DNA from 2 places in the Streptomyces sp. NPDC048734 genome. Region 1 is predicted to be linked to the other one. Evidence: predicted binding sites of a transcription regulator. Region 1 holds the regulator's gene; the other holds the start of a gene.
The links. The regulator HrcA, encoded in region 1, represses chaperone genes, less so after heat shock. The targets are predictions, from matches to a motif close to TTNGCACTCNGNNNNNCNGAGTGCNAA.
Positions count from the first base shown of each region.

Region 2: the regulator HrcA is predicted to act here: its motif matches at 11,592-11,618, upstream of groES (co-chaperone GroES).

Region 1 covers NZ_JBICUZ010000001.1:503,222-518,820, reverse strand. Annotated here, with positions in the region: gene ACGFQC_RS02250 (hypothetical protein) at 1-510, opposite strand, end outside; gene ACGFQC_RS02245 (hypothetical protein) at 618-1,001, shown strand; gene ACGFQC_RS02240 (16S rRNA (uracil(1498)-N(3))-methyltransferase) at 1,078-1,824, opposite strand; gene ACGFQC_RS02235 (nitronate monooxygenase) at 1,821-2,912, opposite strand; gene dnaJ (molecular chaperone DnaJ) at 3,071-4,204, opposite strand; gene hrcA (heat-inducible transcriptional repressor HrcA) at 4,205-5,221, opposite strand; gene ACGFQC_RS02220 (MBL fold metallo-hydrolase) at 5,380-6,105, shown strand; gene ACGFQC_RS02215 (DUF3097 domain-containing protein) at 6,137-6,952, shown strand; gene hemW (radical SAM family heme chaperone HemW) at 7,091-8,323, opposite strand; gene ACGFQC_RS02205 (ATP-binding SpoIIE family protein phosphatase) at 8,408-10,315, opposite strand; gene ACGFQC_RS02200 (AMP-dependent synthetase/ligase) at 10,601-12,475, opposite strand; gene lepA (translation elongation factor 4) at 12,716-14,584, opposite strand; gene rpsT (30S ribosomal protein S20) at 14,805-15,071, shown strand; gene ACGFQC_RS02185 (nuclear transport factor 2 family protein) at 15,269-15,599, opposite strand, start outside.
Region 2 covers NZ_JBICUZ010000002.1:624,523-640,121, forward strand. Annotated here, with positions in the region: gene ACGFQC_RS07995 (hypothetical protein) at 1-3,099, shown strand, start outside; gene pglZ (BREX-2 system phosphatase PglZ) at 3,099-5,834, shown strand; gene brxD (BREX system ATP-binding protein BrxD) at 5,831-7,174, shown strand; gene ACGFQC_RS08010 (DEAD/DEAH box helicase) at 7,171-9,321, shown strand; gene groL (chaperonin GroEL) at 9,401-11,026, opposite strand; gene groES (co-chaperone GroES) at 11,139-11,447, opposite strand; gene ACGFQC_RS08025 (polysaccharide deacetylase family protein) at 11,748-12,752, opposite strand; gene ACGFQC_RS08030 (polysaccharide deacetylase family protein) at 12,749-13,654, opposite strand; gene ACGFQC_RS08035 (methyltransferase domain-containing protein) at 13,784-14,944, shown strand; gene ACGFQC_RS08040 (sigma-70 family RNA polymerase sigma factor) at 14,932-15,599, opposite strand, start outside.

The DNA of each region.
Region 1 (15,599 bases):
CCCGCAGTGCGTGTCGTCCCCGCACCAGACCGTCCGGGTGACGGTCACGGTGACCGTGGGCCGCCCGGGTTCGGCGGGCTGCGCGGAGCGGGGCGGGGTGAGCGGCGAGGGGGTGGCGGACCCGCAGTCCCCGAGCCCGCTCACCTGGAACAGCCGCTTGCCGCCGACCTCCGCGCGGAGGTCGCCGCGTACGCAGGAGCCGTCGACGGCGCGCGTGACGTGGCCGGTGAGGGCGATGTCCCGCCCGTTGCCGGTCTCCCCCTCGCAGTCGACGGAGGCGACGGTCTCCCGGTCCCCGGAGGCGCCGTCGTCGCCGTAGCCGGCGGTGCAGGTCAGCCATCGCACGTCGACGTCCCGGCGCTCGATCTCGGCCGTCGCCGCCTCGTCGGTGGTGTACGCGACGGCCGCCGAGCCGATCCCGCCGGGCTCGCACGCCACCGCGCCGGCCACGGCCAGGACCGCCAGCCCCGCCACCGCCGCCGCACGTGTCCCGCGCGCCCGGCCCCGCATCCTTGTCCTCCATGCCCCCATGGAGGGCAGCCTGCCACCGCCGGCGGGGGCGCGGTAGAGCACTTAACGCCATGCGCCGCACCGCCGCCCCGGTCTACGGTGACCGCATGCGAGACCGCCGCCGCCCGAGGAAACTGATCGTCGACGACACGACCGCCTACCTGTGGACGGTCCGCCACCGGCACCGGGACGGCCGGGGCTGCCGGGACGTCCTCACCCTGATCAGGGACGGCGTGCGCACCAGGATCGTCTTCCGCGAGGGCGAGGGCCGTTACGTCGGCGGCGGCGCGTACACGCACGCGGGCGGCGTCGGCGACCGCGCCCACCACCTCAACCTGCACGAACCCGGTACGGTGCGCGCGCTCGTCGACGAGGCCGTCCGCCGCCGGCTGCTGCCGCACGAGGGGAAGCGGGAGCGGGATCTGGACGGCTGGATCCTGTTCGACGCCCTCAGCCGCGCGGCGACCACGCCCGAAGCCCCACCGGAGTGACCCGGGTCCCGGAGGCGGGCCGATGAGTACCGGCGGGCGGGTGAGGACCAGCGGCCGGGTGAGGACCGGCGGCCGGTCAGGACCAGCGGCCGGTCCGGCCCAGGATCAGGGCGGCGGCGGCCGTCCCGGCGGTGGAGGTCCGCAGCACGCTGCGCCCCAGCCGGTACGCCCTGGCACCGGCCTCCTCGAAGAGCGCCAGCTCCTCCGGGGAGACGCCCCCCTCGGGTCCGACGACGAGCACGATCTCCCCGTCCGAGGGAAGCGGCGCGGTCGCCAGCGGCTCGCTGCCGTAGTCGCGGTCCTCATGGAGCACGGCCGCGAAGTCGGCCCGGGCCAGCAGTGCCGCCACCTGCCTGGTGGTCGCGGCGTCGGCGACCTCGGGGAAACGGACCCGGCGGGACTGCTTGCCGGCCTCGCGGGCGGTCGCCCGCCACTTGGCGAGCGCCTTCAGCCCGCGGTCGCCCTTCCACTGGGTGATGCAGCGGGACGCGGACCAGGGCACGATCGCGTCGACCCCGGTCTCGGTCATCGTCTCGACGGCCAGTTCGCCCCGGTCACCCTTGGGCAGCGCCTGGACGACGGTGATCCGCGGCGCCTCGGCGGGCTCCTGAGCCACCTGGACCAGATCGACGACGAGCCGGTCCTTGCCCTCGGCGGCGACCACCTCGCCCCGCGCCCAGCGGCCGGTGCCGTCGGTGAGGACGACCTCCTCACCGGCCCGCAGCCGCTTCACCGAGACGGCGTGCCGTCCCTCGGGCCCGTCCAGCACGAACTCGGCGGGACCGCCCGGCAGTTCCTCGACGACGAAGACGGGGGCGGTCATCGCGCACCGCCCGCGCCGGCCGTGCCGCCGTCCGACAACGCCGTTCTCGCCGCGTCGAGTTCGGCCGCCAGCACCTCCACCAGTCGCCCGGCGGGCAGGGCGCGGGCCAGCCGGTGTCCCTGGCCGGCCCACAGCGCCATGCCCTGCGCGTCGCCCGCCTTCGCGGCGGCCTTGCGCAGCGGCGAGGTGAGGTGGTGGACCTCGGGGTAGGCGGCGGGCGCGTACGGGCCGTGCTCGCGCAGGAAGCGGTTGACGAGGCCGCGGGCCGGGCGCCCGGAGAAGGCGCGGGTCAGTTCCGTGCGCACGAAGAGCGGGTCGGTGAGCGCCTCCTTGTGCACGGCGGCCGCGCCGGACTCGGGCGTCGCGAGGAAGGCGGTGCCGAGCTGGGCGGCGCTCGCCCCGGCGGCGAGGACGGCGGCGATCTGACTGCCCCGCATGAGACCGCCCGCGGCGACCAGTGGCAGGCCGACGGCCTCCCGGACCTGGGCGAGCAGCGACAGCAGGCCGATTCCGGAGCCGTCGTTCTCGGGGAGGTCGCGGTGGGTGCCCTGGTGTCCGCCGGCCTCCACGCCCTGCACGATCACCGCGTCCGCGCCGGCCCGCTCGACCGCGACGGCCTCCTCCACGGTGGTCGCGGTGACCAGGGTGAACGTGCCCGCCCGGCGCAGCGCGGCCAGCGCCTTCGGGCCGGGGACGCCGAAGTGGAACGAGGCCACCGGCACCGGGTTGTCCAGCAGGACCGCCAGCTTGGCGTCGTAGCCGTCGTCGCGGCCGCTGTCCGGATCGCCCGGCTCGGTCCCGTACCAGGCGGCCTCACCGGCCAGCTGGTGGGCGTAGACCTCGACGGCGCCGGTCTCGGCATGCTCGGGCTGCGGCATGAACAGGTTCACGCCGAAGGGCCGGGAGGTCAGACTCCGCAGCTGCTTGATCTCCTGGTACATGCCGTCGGCGGTCTTGTACCCGGCGGCCAGGAAGCCCAGCCCGCCGGCCTCGGACACGGCGGCGGCGAGCTGCGGGAGGGAGACGCCGCCCGCCATGGGGGCCTGCACGATCGGGAGGGGGAGGAGATCGGTCAGTGCGGAGGACATGACGGCATGGTGTCACGTCGCCCGGACGAGTCCGAAACCAGCCCGTCCGGCGTCCGGCGACGAAACCGCCCAGGCAGAAGGGGGTCCGGGGCGCGGCCCCCGGGGAACGGGAGGGGGAAGGGGCGGCGGGGGCGAGGAGCCCTCACCGCCCGCCGCCGTCACCGTCCGTTGAACGCGTCCTTCAGCCGGGAGAACAGGCCCTGCTGACCGGGCTGGAACTGCCCGAGGGGCCGCTCCTCCCCGCGCAGCTTCGCCAGCTCCCGCAGCAGCCGCTCCTGCTCGGGGTCCAGCTTGTTGGGCGTCTGCACCTCGACGTGCACGATGAGGTCACCGCGCCCGCCGCCCCGCAGGTGCGTGACACCGCGCCCGTGCAGCGGGATCGACTGCCCCGACTGCGTGCCGGGCCGGATGTCGACCTCCTCGAGCCCGTCGAGCGTCTCCAGCGGCACCTTGGTGCCGAGGGCCGCCGCGGTCATCGGCAGGGTGACCGTGCAGTGCAGGTCGTCGCCGCGCCGCTGGAACTGCGCGTGCGGCAGCTCGTGGATCTCGACGTACAGGTCGCCGGCGGGGCCGCCGCCGGGCCCGACCTCGCCCTCGCCGGCGAGCTGGATGCGGGTGCCGTTGTCGACACCGGCCGGGATCTTCACGGTCAGCGTGCGACGCGAGCGCACCCGGCCGTCGCCCGCGCACTCCGGACACGGCGTCGGCACGACGGTGCCGAAGCCCTGGCACTGCGGGCAGGGCCGCGAGGTCATGACCTGACCGAGGAAGGACCGCGTCACCTGCGACACCTCGCCGCGGCCGCGGCACATGTCACAGGTCTGCGCGGTGGTCCCCGGCGCCGCGCCCTCGCCGCTGCAGGTGCCGCAGACGATCGCCGTGTCGACCTGGATGTCCTTGGTCGTGCCGAAGGCCGCCTCGTCGAGGTCGATCTCCAGCCGGATCATCGCGTCCTGGCCCCGGCGGGTGCGCGAGCGCGGCCCGCGCTGCGACGCCGTGCCGAAGAAGGCGTCCATGATGTCGGAGAAGTTGCCGAAGCCACCGGCCCCGAAACCGCCCGCGCCGCCGCCCGCCTGGGACAGCGGGTCGCCGCCGAGGTCGTAGACCTGCTTCTTCTGCGGGTCCGACAGCACCTCGTAGGCGGCGTTGATCTCCTTGAACCGCTCCTGGGTCTTCGGATCGGGGTTGACGTCCGGGTGCAGCTCGCGTGCGAGCCGCCGGAAGGCCTTCTTGATCTCTTCCTGCGACGCGTCGCGGCGCACGCCGAGAACGGCGTAGTAGTCCGTGGCCACTTACGACTCCGCCAGGATCTGTCCGACGTACCGTGCCACTGCGCGTACCGCTCCCATCGTTCCCGGATAATCCATGCGGGTCGGTCCGACCACGCCGAGCTTGGCGACTGCCTCGCCGCCCGAACCGTAGCCGACCGACACCACCGAAGTGGAGTTGAGTCCCTCGTAGGCGTTCTCGTGACCGATGCGTACGGTCATGCCCGAATCCCCCGCCTCGCCAAGGAGCTTGAGGAGCACGACCTGCTCCTCCAAGGCTTCCAGGACGGGTCGGATCGTGAGGGGAAAGTCATGTCCGAAGCGGGTGAGATTGGCGGTGCCGCCGATCATCAGCCGCTCCTCGTTCTCCTCGACGAGCGTCTCCAGCAGTGTGGAGAGCACCGTCGTGACCGTGCCGCGGTCCTCGACCCCGAAGGCGTCGGCCAGGTCCTCGACCAGCCGCGGCACGTCGCTGAAGCGGCGGCCCGCGACCCGGCTGTTCAGCCGCGCCCGCAGGTCCGCCAGTGAGGTCTCGCCGAAGGGCGCCGGGCAGTCCACCATCCGCTGCTCGACCCGCCCGGTGTCCGTGATCAGCACCAGCATCAGCCGGGCCGGCGCCAGCGACAGCAGCTCGACGTGCCGCACCGTGGAGCGCGTCAGCGACGGGTACTGCACGACGGCGACCTGCCGGGTGAGCTGCGCGAGCAGCCGTACGGTCCGGGCCACGACGTCGTCGAGGTCGACGGCGCCGTCGAGGAAGTTCTGGATGGCCCGCCGCTCGGGGGCCGTCATCGGCTTGACGCCGGCGAGCTTGTCGACGAACAGCCGGTAGCCCTTGTCGGTGGGGATGCGCCCGGCGCTGGTGTGCGGCTGCGCGATGTACCCCTCGTCCTCCAGGGCGGCCATGTCGTTGCGGACCGTGGCCGGGGAGACGCCGAGGTTGTGCCGCTCGGTGAGCGCCTTGGAACCCACGGGTTCCTCGGTGCCGACGTAGTCCTGGACGATGGCGCGCAGCACTTGGAGCCTGCGTTCACTCAGCACCCGCGCTCACCTCCAGAAGTCGTCCCCGGTCCCCCGGGCGCCCCGCCTGGCACTCTTCACATTCGAGTGCCAGCGTTCCCCGGCCCAGTGTACGGCTGTGGGGTACACCCAGGGCAAGGTCGGTCGCCCTGCCGGGCCGCCGGGGCTAGCGTCGCGGTATGACGGTGACTTGGGAAGAGCTGGGGTGGGAGCGGATCGCCACCGGGGTCGGCCGGTGCCGGCTGCCCGGCTGGGACTGCACGGCGGGGCTGGTCGTCGGGGAGGGGCGGGCCCTGTTGGTGGACGCGGGATCGAGTCTCGCCGAGGGCGCCCGGCTGCGGATGCGCGCCGAGGAACTCGCCGGCCGGCGTGTGACGGATCTCGCGCTCACGCACCCCCATTTCGACCACGTGCTCGGGGCGGCGGCCTTCGCGGGCGCGGAGGTCTACGCGGCGGTGGGGGCGGAATCGGTACCGGCGGACGAACTGCGCGCGGACGCGGTCCGGTGCGGCCTGGACGAGACCGCGGCCACGGAGGCCGCGGACACCCTGGTACGGCCCCGCCACCCGGTTTCCGGCGAGTGGACGCTCGACCTGGGCGGCGGGCGGCAGGTCCTGCTGGCGAACGTCGGTCCGGGCCACACCGCGCACGACCTCGCCGTCCTCGTCCCGGCGGGCCCCGGCTCGCCCGAGGTCGTCTTCTGCGGCGACCTCGTCGAGGAGTCCGGCGAACCGCAGGCCGGGCCCGACGCCGTACCGTCGCACTGGCCGGCCGCCCTCGACCGGCTGCTGGACCTCGGCGGCGAGGACGCGCTGTACGTGCCCGGTCACGGCGCGGTGGTGGACGCGGCGTTCGTCCGGGCCCAGCGGGACGCGCTGGCCGCGCGTTTCGGCGTGTCGCCGTGACCGCCGCGGGGCTTCTCCTATCGTCATCCGAATGGGCCCCCGTGTGTACTCCGCCGACCTGACCCCGCCGTGGAAGAAGCAGCCGCCCGTCCCCGAGGTCCCCGCGGACCCCGGCCTGGTGGTGGAGGAGCCCGGCACCGGTTTCTGCGGCGCGGTGATCCGCTGCGAGGCGGGCACGGTCACCCTGGAGGACCGCTTCGGCAAGCACCGGGTCTTCCCGCTGGAGCCGCGCGGCTTCCTCCTGGAGGGACGGGTCGTGACGCTGGTCCGCCCGGCCCCGGCGGCTCCGCTGCGGCCCGCCCGTACCGCCTCCGGTTCGGTCGCCGTGCCCGGCGCCCGCGCCCGGGTGGCCCGCGCCGGCCGCATCTACGTCGAGGGCCGGCACGACGCCGAGCTGGTGGAGAAGGTGTGGGGCGACGACCTGCGCGTCGAGGGCGTGGTCGTGGAGTACCTGGAGGGCGTGGACGACCTGCCGTCGATCGTCGACGGGTTCGCCCCCGGCCCCGACGCCCGCCTGGGGGTGCTGGTGGACCACCTCGTCCCCGGCACCAAGGAGTGGCGCATCGCCCGGTCCGTGACCAGCGAGCACGCGCTGGTGGTGGGCCACCCGTACATCGACATCTGGGAGGCGGTGAAGCCGTCGGCGGTGGGCATCGCGGCCTGGCCCCGCGTCCCGCGCGGGCAGGACTGGAAGACGGGGGTGTGCCGGGCGCTGGGGTGGCCGTCGGAGAACACCGGCGCGGTGTGGCAGGCCGTCCTGAAGCGGGTGGGGTCCTACAAGGACCTGGAGCCGGAGCTGCTGAGAGCGGTCGAGGAACTGATCGACTTCGTCACGGCACCGGTGTGAGCGGCGGCAGCGTGCCGAACCTGCTCGTGTCGAGGTCGATGCCCACCAACGGCAACGGCACCGGATCACCGAACTTGCGCGTCCGAACCAGGTCAGGGACCGGACCGGCGTTCCGCAGCGGTTCACCCGCCGGGGTGATCAGTCCACCAGGTCCCGCACCACCGCGTCCGCCAGCAGGCGGCCCCGCAGGGTGAGGACGGCCCGCCCCGCCTCGTAGGGGCCGCCGTCCAGCAGCCCCTGCGACAGGGCCCGCCGCGACGCCGCCAGCCCCGTCTCCTTCAGCAGGTCCAGCGGAACCCCTTCCCGCAGCCGCAGCTCCAGCAGGATCCGCTCGACCCGGCGGTCCTCCTGCGACAGGATCTCGCGTCCGGCGCCCGGTGAACGGCCGCTCGCCAGCGCCGCCGCGTACGCCCCCGGGTGCTTCACGTTCCACCAGCGCACGCCGCCGACGTGGCTGTGGGCTCCCGGACCCGCACCCCACCAGTCGGCACCCCGCCAGTACAGCTCGTTGTGCAGGCAGCGGCCCGCCTCGGAGGTGGCCCAGTTGGACACCTCGTACCAGTGGAAGCCCGCCGCGGACAGCGTCTCCTCCGCGATCAGGTACCGGTCCGCGTGGACGTCGTCGTCGGTCGTCGGGACCTCGCCGCGGCGGATCCGGCGGGCGAGCTGCGTACCCTCCTCGACGATCAGGGCGTACGCGCTGACGTGGTCGGGTCCGGCGCCGAGGGCGGCGTCCAGGGAGGCCCGCCAGTCGTCGTCCGACTCGCCGGGGGTGCCGTAGATCAGGTCGAGGTTGACGTGCTCGAAGCCGACGCCGCGGGCCTCCGCCACGCAGGCCTCGGGGCGGCCGGGCGTGTGGGTGCGGTCGAGGACCTTCAGCACGTGCTGCCGGGCGCTCTGCATGCCGAAGGAGATCCGGTTGAAGCCGCCCTGGCGGAGTGTGGCGAGGTACGCCGGGTCGACCGACTCCGGGTTGGCCTCGGTGGTGACCTCCGCGTCCGCGGCCAGCCCGAACTCCTCGCGGATCGCCGTGAGCATCCGGACCAGGTCGCCGGCCGCGAGCAGGGTGGGCGTACCGCCGCCGACGAAGACCGTGCGGACCTCGCGCGGGTCGTCGCCGAGGACCTTGCGGGCCAGCCGGACCTCGTCGACCAGGGTGTCGGCGTAGTTCTCGCGGGAGGCGAGGACACCGCCGGTGCCGCGCAGCTCGGTGGCGGTGTAGGTGTTGAAGTCGCAGTAGCCGCAGCGGCTCGCGCAGTAGGGCACGTGCAGGTAGAACCCGAGGGGGCGGTCGGCGGCCCCGGCGAGCGCGGAGGCGGGCAGTGCGCCGTCGGTGGGGACGGGCTCGCCGTCGGGAAGTGCGGAAGGCATGTCCTCCATTGTCCCGTACGCGGCTCGCAGGTCCCGTGGGTCCGCCGGCCGGCTCCTCCACGGCGCCGCGCCTGCGCCGCCCGGCTACTCGGCCTGGAGCACCAGCAGGGCGAGGTCGTCCTCCGGGGGCCGGCCGCCGAACTCGTGGACCAGCCGGCGGATCCGTTCGGCGATCAGTTCCGCGTCCAGCCCCGCGCAGCCGGCGAGGGCGTGGGCGAGGCCGTCGCCGTCGTCGAACTGGCGGGAGCCCGAGCGGCGCTCGGTGACGCCGTCGGTGACGCAGAGCAGGGTGTCGCCGGGCCACAGGTCCAGGCTCTCGCTGACGTACGTGGCGTCCTCGACGACGCCGAGGAGGGTCTGCGGCCGCGCGGCCGTGCTCACGCCGCCGTCGCGCCCGAGGAGCAGGGGCAGGGGGTGGCCGGCCGAGGCGAGGGTGCAGCGGACGCCGCCGTCGAAGGGCACGAGTTCGCCGTAGAGGAGCGAGAGGAAGCGGGTCTGCGGTCCGTCGCCGGGGCCCGCCGGACCGACGAGGGCGCGGGCGGCCGCGTCGGCGGCCTCGGTGGCGTCGTCGAGGAGGAGCTGGTTGAGGCGGTCGAGGACGTCGGCGACGCCGTACCCCTCGCGGGCGAGCAGCCGCAGCCAGGGCCGGGCCAGTCCGATGACCACGGCCGCCTCGGGGCCCTTGCCCTGGACGTCGCCGACCGCGAAGCACCAGCGGCCGTCGCCCACCGGGAACAGGTCGTAGAAGTCGCCGCTCGGCCCGCCCTGCTCGCGCGGCTCGTGGACGAGGGCGCTGCGCAGGCCGGGGATCTCGGCGACCGCGCCGGGCAGCAGACCGCGCTGGAGGACGGCGCTGATGGTGGCCTGGCGGGCGTACTGGCGTGCGGCGCCGATGGCGAGCGCCACGCGTCGGCCGAGGTCCTCGACGAGCCCGGTGACCTCGTCGGGGAAGCGCGGCAGAGCGGCCCGTCCGATGACGAGGGTGCCGAGCGGGCGGCCGCCGGCGACCAGGCGGTAGGCGAGGGCGGTGCCGTGCGGGCCGAGCGCGCCGCCGGGCCAGGGGTGGGCCGCGGGCCCGGAGTCGGGGCCGTCGGGCGGGCGCGGCGGGTCCTTCTCCAGGGCCCGGCGCAGTTCCTCGACGTGGTTCTCGCTGACGTGCCAGACGCGGGTCAGCCGTGCCTGCGGTCCGTCGTCCCAGCCGGCGCGCGGGCCGAGTTCGTCCTCCAGCCGGATCGCGCACCAGTCCGCGAGGCGCGGCACGATCAGCTGGCCGGTGAGCGCGGCGACCAGCTCCTCGTCGAGCTGTCCGGCGAGCAGGTCGGAGGCCTCGGCGAGGAAGGACAGGGCGCCGCGGCCGAGCCAGTCGCGGTCGTGCGCGCCGGACCGGCCTTCGGGGGCGAGGACCTCGGCGAAGGCGAGGGAGGGGGCGGGCGCCGGGGTGGTGCGGGCCCGGGGTTCGTCGGGGTTCCCCTCGTCGTCCGCCGGGCGGACCGGGAGCCGCGCCCACACGGTCTTCGCTCCCCGGCGGTACGTCACCCCCCACGCGTCGGCCAGCGTGGCCACCAGGCGCAGGCCGCGGCCGTACTCGGGGGTGTCGTACGGCGTGTCGGGACCGCCGTCGCGGGGGGCGCGCGAGGGGTGGTGGTCGGTGACCTCCACGACGACGGCGCAGGCGTCGGGCTGCTCCGGCTCCGGCTCCGCCTCCAGCCGGCACAGCAGGTCGACGTCGGTACCGGCGTGCACGACGGCGTTGGTGACCAGTTCGCTGACGACGAGTACCACCTCCTCGCCGAGCCGTCCCGCCAGTTCCCGGGCACCGGGCAGGCCGCGGCCTGCCCACTCGGCGAACGCGGCGCGGACGACGTCACGGGCGGCGCCGGGCGCGAGGGTGCCGCCGGTGAGGGTCACGCGCGTGTGCGGGTGCCCGCCCGCGTGCGCCGGCGCGCCACCGGCACGGGACACGGTCTCCCGTTGCGTGGGAATGGCCCCCATGGACGGCTCCCGGGCGATCGACGAATCGGGCCTCGGTCCGCGGGCGGCACACCCCGGCCGATGCCGACAGGGTGACAGACCGGTCGCGCCCCTACGCGTTGAGTTACCGAAGTGGGCCGTGATGAGGGGGAACCGGGTTCCGCGTGTGTCCGGAAAGGGTCGCTTCGGGGACGGGATTCGAGCACCCCGCTGTTCGTCCCGGTACCCGTAGTCGTACCGGTGTCGGCCTCGGCCGGGGGCGGCGTGTCCGCGGCCGCGCCCGGCCTGGAGGTCCCCTGCCGGCGCCTACGCCTCGCGCGCCCCGGCGTACATCTCGTCGATCAGGTGCTTGTACTCGCGCTCGACGACCGGCCGCTTCAGCTTCAGGCTCGGCGTGATCTCGCCGTGCTCCACGTCGAGGTCACGCGGCAGCAGCCGGAACTTCTTGATCGTCTGCCACTTCTGCAGCCCCTGGTTGAGGTGCTTCACGTAGCCCTCGATGAGCGCCACCGTCTCCGGGGCGGCCACGATCTCGGCGTACGACTTCCCGCCGAGGCCGTTCTCCTCGGCCCAGCTGCGCAGGGACACCTCGTCCAGGGCGATCAGGGCCGTGCAGAAGTTCCGGTCGGCGCCGTGCACGAGGATGTTGGAGACGTACGGGCAGACCGCCTTGAACTGTCCCTCGACCTCGGCGGGCGCGATGTACTTGCCGCCGGACGTCTTGATGAGGTCCTTCTTGCGGTCGGTGATCCGCAGGTACCCGTCGGGGGACAGCTCGCCGATGTCGCCGGTGTGGAACCAGCCGTCGGCCTCCAGGACCTCCGCGGTCTTCTCGGGCAGCCCGTGGTAGCCCTCCATGATGCCGGGACCGCGCAGCAGGATCTCGCCGTCGTCGGCGACGCGCACCTCGGTGCCGGGCAGCGGCTTGCCGACCGTGCCGGTGCGGTAGGCCTCGCCGGGGTTCACGAAGGAGGCCGCGGAGGACTCCGTCAGGCCGTACCCCTCGAGGATGTGGATGCCGGCGCCGGAGAAGAAGAAGCCGATGTCCGGCGCGAGGGCCGCGCTGCCGGAGACGCACGCGCGCAGGTTCCCGCCGAACGCCTCGCGGATCTTGGCGTAGACGAGCGCGTCGGCGACCTTGTGCTTGGCGCTGAGCCCGAAGGGCACGGAGGCCGTGCCGGTGCGCCGGAAGTTGTCCTGCGCGGCCTTGGCGTACTCGCGGGCGACCTCGGCGGCCCACTGGAAGATCTTGTACTTGGCGGCGCCGCCCGCGCGGGCCTTGGCGGCCACCCCGTTGTAGACCTTCTCGAAGATGCGGGGGACGGCCGCCATGTACGTCGGCCGCACGACCGGCAGGTTCTCGATGATCTTGTCGACGCGGCCGTCCACCGCGGTGACGTGCCCGGCCTCGATCTGGCCGGAGGTCAGCACCTTGCCGAACACGTGGGCGAGCGGCAGCCACAGGTACTGCACGTCGTCGGGGCCGACCAGGCCGGTCGCGGCGATCGCCTTCGCCATGTACGACCAGTTGTCGTGCGGGAGGCGCACGCCCTTGGGGCGGCCGGTGGTGCCCGACGTGTAGATGACGGTGGCGAGCTGCTCCCTGGTGATCGCGCCGACCCGCTCCTTGATCAGCTGCGGGTCCTGCTCCAGGCGGGCGGCGCCGCGCTTCTCCAGCTCGTCGAGCGTGAGGATCCAGTCGGCGGTCTCCACCCCGGCCGGGTCGATCACCACCACATGGGTCAGCTCGGGCAGCTCCTGGCGCTTCTCCACCGCCTTGGCGACCTGGGCCGCGTCCTCCGCGATCAGCACCCGGCTCCCGGAGTCGGAGAGGATGAACGCCGACTCCTCGGCGTTGGTCTGCGGATAGATGGTGGTCGTCGCCGCACCCGCGCACATGATGCCGAGGTCGGCGAGGATCCACTCGATGCGGGTGGAGGAGGCCAGCGCCACGCGCTGCTCGGGCTGCACACCCAGCTCGATCAGGCCGGCCGCGATGGCGTGGACCCGCTCGGCGGCCTGCGCCCAGCTCAGTGACTTCCAGTCGTCCGGGCCCTCGCCCGACGGTGCGGGCACGGGGTAGCGGTAGGCCTCCGCGTCCGGCGTGGCGGCCACCCGCTCCAGGAAGAGGCCCGCGACGGACGGCGGACGATTCTCGATCAGTGTCTGTGTGTCGCTCACGACATCCTCCGGGACCCGCGACGGTGCGGCTGGCTCGGTGCGGCTGTTGACAATGCGGCCGGCTCGGTGCGGCTGTTGTTTAACTCGCGAGTAACTATCGGGCAGGGATCAGAGTAGAGGGCGACTGGCCTGCACGTAAGGGGCCACGGACTGTCACTTTTTACACAACGGCGACCCGGTGACGGGTCGGGGCCCGCCGCGCTACAGCGCGACGGGCCCCGGAACCGGCGTGTCGGCGGGCTACTTCTTGCCCTTGCCCGAACCCGCGTTCTCGTCGCTGCTCAGGACGGCGATGAAGGCGTCCTGCGGAACCTCCACCGAGCCCACCATCTTCATCCGCTTCTTGCCCTCCTTCTGCTTCTCCAGCAGCTTGCGCTTGCGGGAGATGTCGCCGCCGTAGCACTTGGCGAGGACGTCCTTGCGGATGGCGCGGATGGTCTCGCGGGCGATGACCCGCGAGCCGACGGCGGCCTGGATGGGCACCTCGAAGGCCTGCCGCGGGATCAGCTCGCGCAGCTTGGCGACGAGCCGCACACCGTAGGCGTACGCGGCGTCCTTATGGGTGATCGCCGAGAAGGCGTCGACCTTGTCGCCGTGCAGCAGGATGTCGACCTTGACCAGGCTGGAGGTCTGCTCGCCGGTGGGCTCGTAGTCCAGCGACGCGTAGCCGCGCGTCTTCGACTTCAGCTGGTCGAAGAAGTCGAAGACGATCTCCGCGAGGGGGAGCGTGTAGCGGATCTCGACCCGGTCCTCGGAGAGGTAGTCCATGCCGAGCAGGGTGCCGCGCCGGGTCTGGCACAGCTCCATGATCGAGCCGATGAACTCGGTGGGCGACAGGATCGTGGCGCGCACGACCGGCTCGTACACCTCGCTGATCTTGCCCTCGGGGAACTCGCTCGGGTTGGTGACGGTGTGCTCGGCGCCGTCCTCCATGACCACGCGGTACACCACGTTCGGCGCGGTGGCGATGAGGTCGAGGCCGAACTCGCGCTCCAGCCGCTCCCGGATCACGTCGAGGTGCAGCAGGCCCAGGAAGCCCACGCGGAAGCCGAAGCCGAGGGCGGCGGAGGTCTCCGGCTCGTAGACCAGCGCGGCGTCGTTGAGCTGGAGCTTGTCCAGGGCGTCGCGCAGCTCCGGATAGTCGGAGCCGTCCAGCGGATAAAGACCCGAGAAGACCATCGGCTTGGGGTCCTTGTACCCGCCGAGCGCCTCGGTCGCGCCCTTGTGCTGGCTGGTGATGGTGTCACCGACCTTGGACTGGCGGACGTCCTTCACCCCGGTGATCAGGTAGCCCACCTCGCCGACGCCGAGGCCGTCGGCCGACAGCATCTCGGGCGAGTTGGTGCCGATCTCCAGCAGCTCGTGCGTGGCGTTCGTGGACATCATCCGGATCCGCTCACGCTTGTTGAGCTGCCCGTCGATGACACGGACGTACGTGACCACGCCCCGGTAGGAGTCGTACACCGAGTCGAAGATCATCGCGCGGGCGGGCGCGTCCTTGACCCCGACCGGCGCCGGGACCTCCCGCACGACCTTGTCGAGCAGCGCGTCGACGCCGACACCGGTCTTGGCGGAGACCCGCAGCACGTCCTCCGGATCGCACCCCACGAGGTTCGCCAGCTCCTCGGCGAACTTCTCCGGCTGCGCGGCCGGCAGGTCGATCTTGTTGAGCACGGGGATGATCGCGAGGTCGTTCTCCATCGCCAGGTAGAGGTTGGCGAGGGTCTGGGCCTCGATGCCCTGGGCGGCGTCCACGAGGAGGATGGTGCCCTCGCACGCGGCGAGCGACCGCGAGACCTCGTAGGTGAAGTCGACGTGCCCCGGGGTGTCGATCATGTTGAGGATGTGCGTGTTCCCGGGGTCCTGGGTCGGAGCCCACGGCAGACGCACCGCCTGGGACTTGATCGTGATTCCGCGCTCACGCTCGATGTCCATGCGGTCGAGGTACTGAGCGCGCATCTGCCGCTGCTCGACCACACCGGTCAGCTGGAGCATCCGGTCGGCGAGGGTGGACTTGCCGTGGTCGATGTGCGCGATGATGCAGAAGTTGCGGATCAGTGCCGGGTCGGTACGGCTCGGCTCGGGCACATTGTTAGGGGTCGCGGGCACGCAGGGTCCTGTCTCTTGAGGCGCCTTATGCCTCGGGTCGGATCGATACGTAGGTTCCATGGTCCCACGCGCGGCGACCGGGGACCGGTTTGGGCCGCTCTCGGACCCGCTGGTAGTCTGGGTGGCTGTGTCTCATGCCCTCTCAGCGCGAGGCACACTCAAGAAATCACCTGGTGCGGGACCCGAGCGGCCCCGTGCCTGAACCTGCAAAGGCTCTTTCGTGGCGAACATCAAGTCCCAGATCAAGCGGATCAAGACCAACGAGAAGGCTCGGCTGCGCAACAAGGCCGTCAAGTCCTCCCTGAAGACCGCGATCCGCAAGGCCCGCGAGGCCGCTGCCGCGGGTGACGTCGAGAAGGCCACCGAGCTGCAGCGCGCTGCCGCGCGTCAGCTCGACAAGGCCGTCTCCAAGGGCGTCATCCACAAGAACCAGGCCGCCAACAAGAAGTCGGCGCTCGCTTCGAAGGTCGCGACCCTCAAGGGCTGAACTCCCTTCTTGATCTGATCGCCGGGGAGACTCAGAGCGGGCCCTCTCTCATCCGCTCCCGACCGGCACCCACGGATCCACGCGCGGCCTGCGTTCGCCACGCGGGCGTGGATCCAGCATCGCGAACCGAAGGCCCCGGCGCCCCGCCCTTCCCCAGGGCGGGCACCGGGGCCTTCGGCATTCTCGGCGGGGTGTTCTCACGACCAGAAGTCGTCGCTCTTGTCGATGTCCTCGACGCACTCGTCGAGATCCGTGATCTTGTCGCCGACGACCCGGAAGACGATGCATCCGGTGTCGTCGAGGTGCTTGCCCTGCCGCTCGGCGGTGACACGGCACATCCCGACCGCGTGTCCGCGGCCGTCGACACAGGTGCCGAGCATCTCCAGACGCATCGTGCCGTCCGTCTCCTCACCGAGCCGCCGGTACATGTCGATGATCGCGTCCTGGCCCTTGAAGTCACCCGAGAGCGGGTGAGTGCCGGGCACGTGATGCGTGGCGTCCTTCGCCATCAGTTTCCGCAGGGTGTCC
Region 2 (15,599 bases), on a different contig from region 1:
AGCCGGCACGCGCGCACGCTGGAGTACGACGGCGTCGTGCTGTTCCTCGACGAGCTGGTGCTGTGGCTCCAGGCCCACATGCGGGACCGCACCTTCGTCAACAGCGAGATCCAGAAACTCGTGAAGCTGATCGAGTCGGGGGACGCCGACCGGCCGGTGCCGATCGTGTCGTTCATCTCCCGCCAGCGCGACCTGTCCCAGCTGGTCGGCTCCGACGTGCTGGGCGCCGACGTCAAAGCGATGGAACAGGCGCTCGAATATCTCAACGAGCGGTTCGACACGGTCGACCTGGAGGACCGCAACCTGCCGGAGATCATCAAGGAGCGGGTGCTGAAGCCGCTGCCCGGCAAGGAGGCGGTGCTGGAGAACGCCTTCGGCGGGATCGACCGGTCCAACCAGCAGGTCAAGGACATCCTGCTGGACGGCGGCGGCGCCACCCAGGCCGACTGGACCGACTTCCGCGCCGTGTACCCGCTGTCCCCGGCCCTGCTGAACGTCCTCGTCGCCCTCTCCGGCGCCCTCCAGCGCGAACGCACCGGACTCAAGCTCGTCCAGCAGCTCCTGCAACGGCACGCCGACGCCGCCGTGGGACAGCTCATCCCGCTCGGCGACCTGTGGGACGTCCTCGTCGACGGAACCGGCGCCGCCTTCACCGACAAGCTGAAGCGCGAGTCGGAGGCCGCCGTGAAGTTCTACGCCAAGGCGCGCACCCACCTTCAGGAGAAGTACGGCTCGGACACCCACGCCGACTTCCGGGCCGACGACCGGTTCGTGAAGAGCCTGCTGCTGAGCGCCCTCGCCCCCGACGTGCCCGCGCTGCGGCGGCTGACCGGAGCGCGGCTCGCCGCGCTCAACCACGGCTCGGTGCGCTCCCGTACCGTGCCCGCCGGTGACGTGGTCGTACGGCGGATGCGCGACCTGCAGGCCGCGTTCCCGTCCGAGGTGCGGTCCGACGGCGAGGCCGACCCCGTGTTCTCGCTGCACCTGTCCGACCTCGACATCGAGCCCCTGCTCGACGCCGTCGCCGAGGAGGACAAGGCGGGCGTGCGGCGGGTGTGGCTGCGCGACCGGCTGTGGGAGGCGATCGGCGTACGGGACGGGCAGTTCGTCGCCGAGAAGGAGATCGTCTGGCGCGGCACCCGGCGCGTCGCCGAGTTCGTCTTCGGCAACGTCCGCGACCGCGGCGACCTGCCCGACGAGCAGTTCACCCCCGCGACCGCCGGCAACGTGCGGTTCGTCATCGACTACCCCTTCGACGACGGCGACCACTACCCCAGCGACGACTTCCACCGCGTCGAACAACTCAAGAGGGACGGGGTGACCGCCCCGACCCTGGTGTGGCTCACCGACTTCTTCTCCGACCAGCGCAAGGCCCAGCTCGGTCGGTTGATGCGGATCGGCTTCCTGCTGGAACGCGACCGGCTCGCCGACTACACCGGCACCTTCCCGCCCGACGACCGGGCCAAGGTCCGGCGGCAGCTGGAGGTCGCCCGCGACACCCTCACCGACCAGCTCACAGGGGCGCTCGCCGAGGTGTACGGGCTGGCCCGGCCGACCGACTCCAACCCCGGCCCCGAGGTGCCGGACGGGCGGCACGTCCTGTCGCTCCAGCCGGAGTTCGCCCAGCCCCGCGAGGAGGGCGGCAAGGGCTTCGAAGCGAACGTGCACCACCTCGCCGACGGCATGTTCTCCGCCCTGTACCCCAAGCACCCCGACTTCGGGCCGGACGGCAAGGGGCAGCGCAAGGCGGTCACGCCAGCCGAGCTGCGCACCGCACTGGAGTGGATCACCCGGGCCATGGACGAGGGCGGTCGCGCCCAGAACGTCGACAGCCACCACCTGAAGACCGTCAAGCGGATCGTGGAACCGCTGGAACTCGGCACCGTCCACGACGGACCGCTGGTCATGCGGCAGGACTGGCGTACCCGCATCAACCAGGCGGCGGCCGCGCACAAGCAGCGCGGCGACCTCGCCGTCGAGGACATCCGCGGCTGGATCACGAAGGACCTCGGCCACAGCGGCCTCGACAAGCTCACCGGCAACCTCCTCATCGCCGCCTACGCCCTGCTCGACGACCGCGCCTGGGCCTACCAGGGCGGGCCGGAGCGGGAGGCTCCCGCCCTGCACGAGATCGGGCCGGGCTGGTCGCTGCGGGCCCAACCGTTGCCCGGCGAGGAGCAGTACGCGGCGGCCCGCGACCGGGCGGCCCGGCTGTTCGGCGTCTCCGCCAAGCCGAACATGTACGCCCGCAACGTCAACCGGCTCGCCGACGACATCCGCGCCAAGGCGGAGACCTGGGAGAAGGACGTGGCGGGAGTGCGGGCCTCGCTGGAGCGGCACGCCGCGCTGCTCGGACTCGACGCACCGGGCGAGACCGCTCCCCGCACCGCGATGCTGCGCGAAGCGGCGGCCCTGCTCGCCCGGCTGACCCGGCACGGCAGCGACGCCACCGCGCTGGTGTGCGAGCTGGCCGCCGCCTCCTACACGTCGACCGAACGTGACCTGAACACCACCATGGGCAGCGCGGGCGAGGTGTTGCGGGCCCTGGACGACGCCGCCTGGCCGACGCTGGGCAACGTCCGGGGACTGACCGCCCGCGAGGACGGAGTGGGCGACCGGGCCCGACGGCTCTTCGACGAGATCGCGCTGGCCGCACGGTCCTCCGAGTTCGAACGGTCGCTGGTCCCGGTGCTCGGCGACGCGGGCGAGAAGGCCAACGCGATCATCAATGCCGCGCTCAAGGTGGAGACCGTCCTCCCCCCTCGGCAGGAACCCGCTCCCGGAGCGCAGGACGTGCGCGTCACCGAGCCCGAGGTCGCCACCCGTCACCCCCGGGCGGGAGCCGAAGCCGTGCCGCCGCACGCGGAGACCCCCTCCGGCGCCGGGACGGACGGACCGGCTCCCAGCCGACGAGCCGGACGCCGGATCGTCGCGGCCGTCGGCCCGACCTCACTGGAGGAGCAGCTGGCCGACGAGCTGGGAGGCGTCCGGGACGACATCCGCGCCTTCCTCGCCACCCATCCGGACGCCACAGTGGAGATCAGCTGGAAGCCGGTCGAGCCCGCCGAGTCCGTCGACGGCACCGAGGACGCCCGCTGATGGCGGCCACCCGGCCGGCCGCCGGACGCCGTGCCATCGAGGTGCTCCTGGAAGCGGAACTGCCCGGCGCCGAAGGCCGTCGGCTGGTCCTGGTCGACGCCGTGTGGGCGGGCGGCGACGAGGAGCGGGAGTTCACGGTCCAGGTCGACGGCATCCCCCGGCGTGTCCACGTCACCGACCAGGACTCACCACTCGGCATCGCCGACGCCTGGCGGCGCCACACCCACGACACCGACCCCGACGGGGACAGCGTCCTCGTCGTCACCGGCAAGGTCCCCGCCGACCAGCTCGGCTGGGACCTGCGTGGACACGCGGTGCGCCGCCGCCCCCTGGCCGTCGAACGCACCGACGTGGTCAAGCAGCTGTTCGGGGCCGGGGACCTGGACACCCGCATGGTGCGCGAGGCCTGGCTGCTGGACGCCCTCCTGGAAGCCGAACCGTCGGACGGCTGGCCGCGGGCCGGCTCCGTACTCACCCGGGACCGGGCCCTGCGGGCCCTGCTCGCCGCCCGCGTCGGCCTCGGCGACACGAGCGACGACTCGCTGGACCTGGACGCCGACACCCTCTTCGACTGGAGCCGCAACCCGGTCGGACCGAAGCGCTTCGCCGAACTGCCGACACAGGAGCGGGCCGGGCTGACCACCTGGCTGGAGCAGGTGACCGGACCTGCCGCACCCACACTGCTCGCGCTCGCCGCCGACGGGCGCGGCGCGGACGCACTGCCCCTGGGCGCGCTCGCCTCGGCCGCTCTGGCCTGCCCGGCCGCCGCCGACGCCGGCTTCGCGCTGGGCACCCTCTTCGGCCGGGCACTCGCCTCGTTCGACGCGCTCACCCCCTACGCGGCGGCCGCCACCGGCGTCCTCACCCGGTGGATCGCCCAGGCGGAGGCGGGCGGCGGCACCGGTGCACAGGCGCACACCCGGGTCCTGGCCGTGCTGGAGCGCGCCGACCAGCTCGCCGAGACCGCCCGGCTGACCGGGCTGCTCGCCGGTGACCGGCTGCTGCCCTCCGGGTACCGGTCCCGGCTGCGGACCCTCGCCGGCACGCTCGACGGGCAGCCCGGCCCCGCGCACGCGGCGCTGCGAGACCTCGCCGACCACCAGCTCGCCGTCCTCCACGCGGACTCCACCGAACGCGCCCGTACCGCCGTACGGCTCGTGCGCTGGCTCGACGCCCCGGCGCCCCCCGTGGAATCGGTCGGACAGGGCGTGCGTCACCACCTGGGGTCGACGGGCTGGGTCGATCTGGCGATCGGCATCCTCGCCGAGGGCGACATCTCCCGGGACAGCGAGGTCGGAGAGGCCTACCACCGGCTGATCGGCCGGGTGCGGGACCGCCGCCGGCAGCTCGACGAGCGATTCGCGGCCGTCCTGGCCACCTGGACGGAGGGAGCCTCCCCGCAGGCACCGCACGGGGCCCTGCTCATCGAGGACGTGCTGACGGAGGCTGCGGCACCCCTCGCCCGCGACGGCGGCCGGCCCCTCGTCCTCGTCCTCGACGGGATGAGCGCCGACGTCGCCGTCGACCTCGCCGCCGGACTGGACCGGCGGGCCTGGACCGAGATCGTCCCGTCCGGCACGGCGGGCCACCGCCCCGGCCGGATCGCCGCCGTCGCCATGCTGCCGACCGTCACCCGGATCAGCCGGGCCTCGCTGCTGAGCGGGGCGCCGACCGAGGGCGGGCAGGACGTGGAGCGGGCCGGATTCACGGCCTTCTGGAAGAAACGGCGCCGCGAAGCCCTGCTCTTCCACAAGGGCGGCTACGAGGGAACGGCCGGGCACCGGCTCGCGCCGGGGCTCCTCGAAGCGCTCGCCGACGACACGACCGTCGTCGGCGTCATCGTCAACACCATCGACGACGCGCTCTCCGACGGCCGCGAGAACGGGCGGGCCCGGTGGCGTACGGGGGACATCGCCAAACTCGCGGACCTCCTCGACGCCGCCCTCGGAGCGGGCCGACCGGTCCTCCTCGTCTCCGACCACGGTCACGTCCTGGACCGCAGCCCACGCCAGGGCGGCCCCACGGCGGCGGAAGGCGTCCAAGGGGCCCGCTGGCGCACCGGCCCTGCCCAACCCGGTGAAGTGGAACTCACCGGGCCGCGGGTGCGGGCCGCCGGCGGGCGGATCACCGCGGCCTGGCGCGACGACCTGCGCTACACCGCCCGCCAGGCGGGATACCACGGCGGAGCCTCACTCGCCGAGGTCACCGTGCCCGTCCTGGCGTTCGTCCCGTCCGGGAGCGAGATCCCCGCCGGCTGGACCGCGCTGCCCGCGGAGGACACGGCTCCCGAATGGTGGCGGGGCGGCGCCGAAGCCCCGCAGCCCGCGGAGCCCGCGACGGCACCGCGCGGCAAGGGCGCCCGCAAGCAGCAACCTCAGCCCGACGGGCTGTTCCCGCAGCCCGGGCAGCCCACGCCCGGCGAGCGGACGGTGCGCAGCAAGCCGTACGAGAGCCAGCGCGAGTTCGTGCGGAACGCACCGAGCGGCACCGCCGTGGCCGCCGCGCTCGACGCGCTGCTCGCGGCGGGCGGCAAGCTCTCGCCGGCCGCCGTCGCCACAGCCGCCCAGGCCGCCACCGGCAAGTCGGAGCGCAACCCGCAGCGGTTCGTCACCATGCTCGAACGGCTCCTCAACATCGACGGCTACCCGGTGCTCCAGCTGGTGGAGTCCGGGCGCACCGTCCACCTCGACAGGGAGCTGCTGCGGCAGCAGTTCCCGGGAGACACCGCATCATGAGCACTCCGGACGGGCCCGCGTCCTTGGGCGTCAGTCCCGCGCGCGCCCAGGACGTCGTCGACGCGCTGCGCCGCGGGACCGTGCCCCAGCAAGGACTCGGGCTGTTCGCCGTCGGCCTGGACCGGTTCGCGGACGCCCTCGACGACGACCTCGCCACGGTCGCCCGCGGCGGATCGGCCTTCCACGCGCTGCGCGGTGAGTACGGCTCCGGCAAGACGTTCTTCGCCCGGTGGCTCGCCGAGCGGGCGAAACGACGCGGACTGGCCGTCAGCGAGGTGCAGATCTCCGAGACGGAGACCCCGCTGCACCGCCTGGAGACCGTCTACCGGCGGCTCACCGAACGCCTGACCACCTCCACCCACCCGGCCTCCGCGCTGCGCGCGGTCGTCGACTCCTGGTTCTACGCGCTGGAGGAGGAAGTCCTCGACGCCGGGGACGCCGACGAGCACGACGAGGCCGGCCTCGCACGCGCCGTGGACACGCTGCTGGAGTTGCGGCTGACCGAGGTGGCCCGCACGACGCCCGCCTTCTCCGCCGCACTGCGCGGTTACCGCGAGGCGGTGGCCGCCGGTGACGGGGCCCGCGCCGAAGCGCTCATCGCCTGGCTCGGCGGACAGAAGTCGGTGGCCGCTTCCGCCAAACGTGCTGCCGGAGTGCGCGGCGAGCTCGACCACTTCGCGGCCCTCGGCTTCCTCCAGGGACTGCTGACCGTGCTGCGGGACTGCGGCCACCCCGGGCTCCTCCTCGTCCTCGACGAGGTCGAGACCCTCCAGCGGGTGCGCGGCGACGTCCGGGAGAAGTCGCTGAACGCCCTGCGCCAACTGCTGGACGAGATCGACGCGGGACGGTTCCCCGGACTGTTCCTCGTCATCACCGGCACCCCCGCCTTCTACGAGGGGCAGCAGGGCGTACAACGCCTGGCTCCGCTGGCCCAGCGCCTGGCCACCGACTTCACCACCGACCCGCGCTTCGACTCACCGCGCGCCGTCCAACTGCGCCTTCCCGGCTTCGACCTGACCTCCCTCGGCGAGCTGGGCCGCAAGGTGCGCGGCGTGTACGAGGCGACCGCACGCAACCCCGAGCGGGTCGCCGCCCGAGCCGACGACGGCTACCTCGACGAACTGGCGCGTGCCGTCACCGGTTCGCTCGGCGGGAAGGCCGGTATCGCCCCCCGGCTGTACCTGCGCAAGCTGGTCGCCGACGTCCTCGACCGGATCGACACCTTCGACGACTTCGACCCCCGCGTCCACTACACGCTCACGGTGAACAGCGCGGAGCTCGACGAGGTGGAGCGCAACGCCGCCGCAAGCGCAGGTGACGTGGAGCTGGAGCTGCCGTGAGCGCCGATGCGCTGGACCTGCTCGATCCGATCCTCACCCATCACATCGTCAACTCCCTCGGCTGGCGCTCCCTCAGACCACTGCAGGAGGAGGCGATCGCCCCCCTCCTGGCCGGACAGGACGCCGTACTGCTGGCGCCGACCGCCGGCGGCAAGACCGAGGCCGCCACGTTCCCCCTGCTCACCCGCGCGCAACGGCACGGGTGGAAGGGCACCGGAATCCTGTACGTCACCCCGCTGAAGGCGCTGCTGAACAACCTGCACCCACGACTGGAGACATACGCAGGCTGGGTGGGGCGTACCGCGCAGCTGTGGCACGGCGACATCGCGAGCAGTCGCCGCCGCCGTATCCTCGCGCAGCGGCCGGACCTGCTGCTCACCACGCCCGAATCGCTGGAGGCCATGCTGGTCAGCACCCACGTGGACCACCGGACGTTCTTCTCGGGCGTGCACTGCGTGGTGGTCGACGAGGTCCACGCGTTTGCCGGTGACGACCGGGGATGGCACCTGCTGGCCGTGCTGGAACGGCTCCAGAAGGTCGCCGAACGGCCCGTGCAACGCGTCGGGCTCTCCGCCACCGTCGGCAACCCGCACGAGCTGCTGGACTGGCTGCAGGGCTCGGGCCACGGGCGACGGCCGGGGCGGGTCGTCGCGCCCGGTGTGGCCCTGCCCGGCACGGCCCCCCTGTCACCGTCCCCGACCACGAATGCGCCGCCGGGAGACATCGAACTCGACTACGTCGGCTCCGTCACCAACGCAGCCACCGTCATCGCCGCCCTGCACCGGGGCGAGAAACGGCTGGTTTTCTGCGAGAGCAGACGCACCGTCGAGGAGCTGGGCGAGCAGCTCCGCCTGCGGGGCGTGACCACCTTCCTGTCGCACGCCTCGCTCTCCGCCGACGAACGGCGACGCGCGGAGGAGGCCTTCGCCGAGGCCCGGGACTGCGTGATCGTGTCGACCAGCACCCTGGAGCTGGGCATCGACGTCGGCGATCTCGACCGGGTGATCCAGCTCGACGCACCTGCCACGGTGGCCTCGTTCCTCCAACGCCTGGGGCGCACGGGGCGCCGCGCCGGCTCCCGCCGCAACTGCCTGTTCCTCGCCCTCACCGACGAGGGGCTCCTGTCCGCCGCGGCGCTGCTGCTGGCCTGGTCGCGCGGCTGGGTGGAACCGGTCACCCCGCCGCCCGAGCCGCGGCACCTCGTCGCCCAGCAGCTTCTCGCCCTGTGCCTGCAGGAGCACCGGGTCGGGGAGAACCTGTGGCAGGAGTGGTGGGGCGGCCTCGGCCCGTTCGCCGGCGCCGCCGAACCCGTCGTACGGCATCTCGTGGAACACGGCTACCTGGAGCGCGACGGCGGCACGCTGTTCATCGGGCCCGAGGCCGAACGCCGCTTCGGCCACCGGCACTTCATGAACCTGACGGCATCCTTCACCGCACCGCCGGAGTTCACCGTGCTCAGCGGCCGGACGGAGATCGGCCGCACCGATCCGGACCTGCTCACGGAAGAGATCGACGGGCCGCGCAAACTGCTTCTGGCCGGCCGCAGCTGGCTGGTGACGTACATCGACTGGCGGCGCAGACGCTGCTTCGTGGAGCCCGTGGACGAGGGCGGGCGGGCCAGGTGGAACGGGTTCGGGCCGAACCGCGTCCGCTCCTCCACGCTGACCCGTGCCGCCCGTGACGTCCTGCTCGGCGATGATCCTCCGGTGCTCCTGACCCGCCGGGCGCAGGCGAGGCTGGCGGAGGCGCGAGAGACCCATCTGGACGTGGTGCACCCGGCCGGAACCGTCGTCACCCGGCGTGGCGACAGTGACGTGCGCTGGTGGACCTGGGCCGGGCACCGGGCGAACGCGACCCTGGCCGCGTCCCTGCCGTCCGCGGTCCTGCGGCACCGGCTCGTCGACGACCGCTTCGTCCGGCTCCGCGACGACGTGACCCCGCAGACTTGGCGGGCGGCGGTGGCGGATGCCGCCGCGGGCCTGACGCTGCCCGAGGTGGACGCCCACGCCGTGCGCGGCCTGAAGTTCGCGGAGGCGCTGCCCCCACGGCTCGCGCAGGCCACGCTCGCCGCGCGGCTGGCGGACCACGAAGGAGCGCGGGCGGCGCTCGCGGAGCCCGTCCGGTTCCTGGTGCGGCACGACTGGTGACGTGACCGGGGACGGTCGTCGTGGAAGCGCCGAGGCCCGGCACCCCTCGCGGGGGCCGGGCCTCGGTGGCTGACGTGCGTCAGTGGGAGTGGCCGTGGCCGTGCCCGGCGGCGGCCGGCTCCTCTTCTTCCTTCTTCTCGACGACCAGGGTCTCGGTCGTCAGGAGGAGGGAGGCGATGGAGGCGGCGTTCTCCAGGGCGGAGCGGGTGACCTTGACCGGGTCGATGACGCCGGCCTTGACCAGGTCGCCGTACTCGCCGGTCGCGGCGTTGAAGCCCTGGCCCTTGTCCAGCTCGGCGACCTTGGAGGTGATGACGTAGCCCTCCAGGCCGGCGTTCTCGGCGATCCAGCGCAGCGGCTCGACGGCGGCGCGGCGGACGACGGCGACACCGGTGGCCTCGTCGCCGGTCTTGCCGAGGTTGCCCTCGAGGACCTTCACGGCGTGGACGAGCGCGGAGCCACCACCGGAGACGATGCCCTCCTCGACCGCGGCGCGGGTCGCGGAGATGGCGTCCTCCAGGCGGTGCTTCTTCTCCTTCAGCTCCACCTCGGTGGCGGCGCCGACCTTGATCACGCACACGCCGCCGGCCAGCTTCGCGAGACGCTCCTGGAGCTTCTCGCGGTCCCAGTCGGAGTCCGTGTTCGCGATCTCGGCCTTGATCTGGGCGACGCGGCCGTGGACTTCCTCGGTGTTGCCGGCACCGTCGACGACCGTGGTGTCGTCCTTGGTGACGGTGACGCGGCGGGCGGAACCGAGCACGTCGACGCCGACCTGGTCGAGCTTGAGGCCGACCTCCTCGGAGATGACCGTGGCGCCGGTGAGGACCGCGAGGTCCTGCAGCATCGCCTTGCGGCGGTCACCGAAGCCGGGGGCCTTCACCGCGACGGCGTTGAAGGTGCCGCGGATCTTGTTCACGACCAGGGTGGAGAGCGCCTCGCCCTCCAGGTCCTCGGCGATGATCAGCAGCGGGCGGGAGGAGTTGGTCTGGATGACCTTCTCCAGCAGCGGCAGCAGATCGGCGATGGAGGAGATCTTGCCCTGGTTGATGAGGATGTACGGGTCCTCGAGGACGGCCTCCATGCGCTCCTGGTCCGTCACGAAGTACGGCGACAGGTAGCCCTTGTCGAAGGCCATGCCCTCGGTGAAGTCCAGCTCCAGGCCGAAGGTGTTGGACTCCTCGACGGTGATGACACCGTCCTTGCCGACCTTGTCCATGGCCTCGGCGATCAGCTCGCCGACCTGCTGGTCCTGGGCGGACAGCGCGGCGACGGCGGCGATGTCGGACTTCTCGTCGATCGGGCGGGCCGTGGCGAGCAGCTCGTCGGAGACGGCCTTGACCGCGGCGTCGATGCCCTTCTTGAGGAGGGCGGGCGACGCGCCGGCGGCGACGTTCCGCAGGCCCTCGCGGACCAGCGCCTGGGCGAGCACGGTGGCGGTGGTGGTGCCGTCACCCGCGATGTCGTTGGTCTTGGTCGCCACCTCCTTCACCAGCTGCGCGCCGAGGTTCTCGTACGGGTCGTCGAGCTCGACCTCGCGGGCGATCGTGACACCGTCGTTGGTGATGGTGGGGGCGCCGAACTTCTTGTCGATGACGACGTTGCGGCCCTTGGGGCCGATCGTCACCTTGACCGTGTCGGCAAGCTTGTTGACGCCGCGCTCGAGGGCGCGACGGGCGTCCTCGTCGAACTTCAGGATCTTCGCCATGGGAGCGGTTCAGCCCTCTCGGAAAACGTGGGAGAAACGAACCGCGCCCCCAGCGCCCGGCTTCACAAAGACGCGGGGGCCAGGGGCGCAGTTCACTGCAGAACTGGGTGAATTACTTCTCGATGATCGCGAGCACGTCGCGGGCCGAGAGGACGAGGTACTCCTCGCCGTTGTACTTCACCTCGGTGCCGCCGTACTTGCTGTACAGGACGACGTCGCCGACCTTGACGTCGAGCGGCAGGCGCTCGCCGTTCTCGAAACGGCCCGGGCCCACGGCGAGGACGGCGCCCTCCTGGGGCTTCTCCTTCGCGGTGTCCGGGATGACCAGGCCAGAGGCCGTGGTCTGCTCGGCGTCGAGCGGCTGGACCACAATGCGGTCCTCGAGCGGCTTGATGGCAACCTTGGAGCTGGTGGTCGTCACGATCCGACCTCCCCCTTCGGAGATCTCACGGGGTTAACTGTCTGAGGTGGCGACCAGGTGGATCCGTCGTCGCGGGTGCCGGACCTGCCCGTCGCTATTGGCACTCTCCAGTGGGGAGTGCCAGAGCTGAGACTATGACCGCGATTAGCACTCGGTCAAGCGGAGTGCCAACGCCGTGCGTCGCGCGTGCCGGAATCCGGGTCGGGCGGGGCCGGTGTCCGGGTCGGGATCCGGGGCGGGATCCAGGTCGGGCAGGGGCCGGCGTCCGGGTCGGGATCCAGGTCGGGCGGGGGAAAGCCCTCAGAGGTAGTCCTCCAGGCGGCCCACCGTCAGGCCCTGTTCCTGGATCATCCGCAGCAGCCTCGTCGTGCGTTCCCGCAGGCTCGGCCCTCCGGTCTCGTCGGGGTCGACGGCGACGACGTCCCCGGGACGCAGGCGGTGGGAGCCGTGGGTGTAGGTGAGGTCGGTGGTCCCCATGGAGGCCCGCCACAGGACGACGGCCGTGATCCCGCAGTCGGCGGCCGCGCGCAGGGTCACCGTGTCGTACGTGCCGTAGGGCGGGCGGAACAGGCGGGGGCGCAGGCCGAAGCGGGCCTTGAGCTTGTCCTGCTGGCCGCAGATCTCGGCGCGCTGGCCCGCGTAGGGCAGGCCGCGCAGGGCGGCGTGGTCGAGGGTGTGGTTCTGGAGGCCGGCACCGACCGACCGCAGCCGGGCGAAGTGCGCGTAGCCCGGGCCCACCACGCTGTCGGTGAGGAACATGCTGACCGGCAGGCGCAGCTCGCGGACCATGGTGACGAAGCGGGGGTCGCGTTCGGCACCGTCGTCGTAGGTGAGGAAGACGACCTTGTCGCGGGTCGGGATCCGGTCGACGACCGGCGGGAGCGCGGGGCGGGCCGGGCTGCCCGCGAGGGGGCCGGCCGCCGGTGTGCGGGCGGGAGCGGGGGCGAGGGGGGCGTCCAGACCCCAGCGGCGGTACGGCTGCTCCGCGGCCGACGCGTGCGGACGCTCGGCCCGCTCGGTCTGCTCGGCCCGCTCGGTCTGCTCGGTCTGTTCGGCCCGTTCGGCCCGCTCGGCCCGTTCGGCCCGCTCGGCCGTCGGGGCCTCTGGCCGCGCGCCCTGCCCAGCCCCCGGCCCCGCCGCCGGCGCGTGCGGGCGTACGCCCCGTTCGGCGCCCGGCCCTTCGGACCGCACCCGCTCCGTCGCCGTGCGGCCCGGGTGTTCGACCGGGTCGGCCGACCGGGCGCAGCCGGTCAGCGTCACCGTGAGGGCCGCGGCGGACGCGAGCAGCGCGGTCCGCCTTCTCACAGGTAGTCCTCCAGCCGGGCCACCGCGTAGCCCTTCTCGGTGACCAGGTTCAGGAAGCGGCGGATCATGTCGGGCATGGTGCCCTTCCAGTCGGCGCGGCCGCGGAAGTGGGTGAGGACGATGTCACCGGGGTGGAGGTCGCGGTCCCACTCGCGGTAGTCCCACCGGTCGGCGAAGACCTCCTCGTTCCACAGCGGCGCGTACTTCACGCCGCAGGCCTTCGCGGCGCGCAGGGTGTCGCGGTTGTAGTTGCCGAAGGGCGGGCGGAAGAGCGCGGGGCGGCTGCCGTAGCGCTTCTCGATGACGTCCTGCATGCCGCAGATCTCGTGCTTCTGGCGGGTGTAGGAGAGGGCGGGCAGGTAGGGGTGGTGGAGGGTGTGGTTGTTCAGGGTCACCCCCGCGTCCTGCATCTTCTTGAAGTAGCCGTAGTCCTCCTTGACGAGGTAGTCGCTGAGGAAGGCCGTGTAGGGGATCCTCAGGTCGCTCATCATGCGCAGGAACGCCGGGTCCTTCTCGGCGCCGTCGTCGATGGTGAGGAAGACGACCTTGTCCTTGGTGGGGACGGTGGTGAAGACCGGCGGGAGGTTCAGTTCCTCGTGGTCGTCGACCTCGAAGCCCTGGCGGGTGGTGATCGCCGGTCTCGTCGCGGGCGGGGCGGGGGGTGTCAGCGGGACCGTCTCGAGCCGCCAGCGGGCGGCGGCCGCGGCCCGGGCAGCGTACTCGGCACGCAGCTTGGCCGCGTAGGTGTGCAGGGCGCGGGCGGGCTGCCCCTGGGGCAGCTGCTGGCCGGGGGCGGGACGGCTGCCGGAGCCGTCGGCACCCGTGGCCCCGGGGGCGCAGCCGGAGGCGAGGGCGGCCACGGCGAGGACCGCGACGCCGGCCCTGATCCCCACTCGCCGCATCCCCTTTTCATCGTTTTGTACGACTGATCCTGGTCCCATGGCGCCGGATCCTCGCAGTCACGTCCACGCGATCCCGCCCGACACCGCCGCCGGAGGCGCACCATCCACCGACTGGCCCACAATGACCCGGTGAACGACCTCGCCCCGCTCCTCACCCCCGAGGGCCGCGCCCTCCTCGACGCCGTGCGCGGCACCGCCCCGGCCGACGAACTGGCCGTCGCCACCAGGCTGCGCCGCGAACACCCCGCCGAGCTGGTCTCGGCGGCGCTCGGACAGGCCCGGCTGCGGCAGCGGGCGGCGGCGAAGTTCGGGGCCGAGGACGCGGAGCGGATGTTCTTCACGCCGAACGGGGTCGAGCAGTCGACGCGCGCGAGTGTCGCCGCCCACCGCGCCGAGCGGATGAAGGCGCTCGGCGTGGCCTCGGTCGCCGACCTGTGCTGCGGGATCGGCGGCGACGCGGTCGCGCTCGCCCGCGCGGGGATCAGGGTGCTCGCCGTGGACCGCGACCCGCTGACGGCGGCGGTGGCGCGGGCCAACGCCGAGGCGCTGGGGCTCGCCCATCTGATCGAGGTGCGCGAGGCGGACGTCACGGAGGTCGACACGGGCGGGTACGACGCCGTGTTCGTCGACCCGGCGCGGCGGGGTGGCCGGGGCCGGATCTTCGACCCGGAGGCCTACTCGCCGCCGCTGTCATGGGCGGTCGGGGCGGCGCTGAAGGCTCCGCACGGCGCGCTGAAGGTCGCCCCCGGCATCCCGCACGAGGTCGTGCCCGCCGGGGCCGAGGCCGAGTGGATCTCCGACGGCGGGGACGTCAAGGAGGCCGTGCTGTGGTTCGGCACCGAGCCGGGCACGGTGCGCGCCACCCTCCTCCCCGGCCCGCGCACCCTGCTCGGCGCCGGTCTGCCCGACCCGGCGGTACGGCCGGTGGGACGCTTCCTTTACGAGCCGGACGGCGCCGTCATCCGGGCCCACCTGGTGGCCGAGGTCGCCCGGGACCTGGACGGCGGCCTGGTCGACGAGACCATCGCCTACGTCACCGCGGACACGCTCCGGCCGACGCCGTACGCCACCGCCTACGAGATCACCGACCGGCTGCCCTTCAACGTCAAGAAGCTGAAGGCGCTGCTGCGGGAGCGCGGGGTGGGGATCCTCACCGTGAAGAAGCGCGGCTCGGCGGTGGAGCCGGAGGAACTGCGCAGGAAGGTCAAGCCGCAGGGGCCGAACTCGGCGACCGTGTTCCTGACCCGGGTCGCGGGGGCGCCGACGATGCTCGTCGGTCACCCGGCCTGAGCGGCCCGGCGCAGCAGCAGCTCCCGTTCCCGTTCGTTGCCGGTCAGCCGCGCGGCCCGCTCGAACTCCGCGCCCGCCTCCGCCGTACGGCCCAGGCGCCGGAGCAGGTCGCCGCGGACGCTGGGGAGCAGGTGGTAGTCGCGCAGGGCCGGTCCGGCGGCGAGGGCGTCGACGATCCGCAGGCCCTGCTCCGGGCCCTCGGCCATCGACACGGCGACCGCGCGGTTGAGTTCGACCACCGGGGACGGGGAGCGGGCCGCGAGGAGGCCGTAGAGGGCGGCGATGGCACGCCAGTCGGTCTCCTCGTAGGAGTACGCGTGCGCGTGGCAGGCGGCGATCGCGGCCTGGAGGACGTACGGGCCGGGCGGGCCGGCGGCCGTGGCCTCGGCGCGGCCCAGGGCGGCGATGCCGCGGGCGACGAGCATGCGGTTCCAGCGGCGGCGGTTCTGGTCCGCCAGCAGCACCGGTGTGCCGTCGGGGGCGGTGCGGGCGGCCGTGCGCGAGGACTGGAACTCCAGCAGCGCGGCCAGGCCGTGCACCTCGGGCTCCTTCGGCATCAGGGCGGCCAGCAGGCGGGCCAGCCGCAGGGCGTCCTCGCACAGACCCGGACGCAGCCAGTCGTCGCCCGCGGTGGCCGCGTACCCCTCGTTGAAGA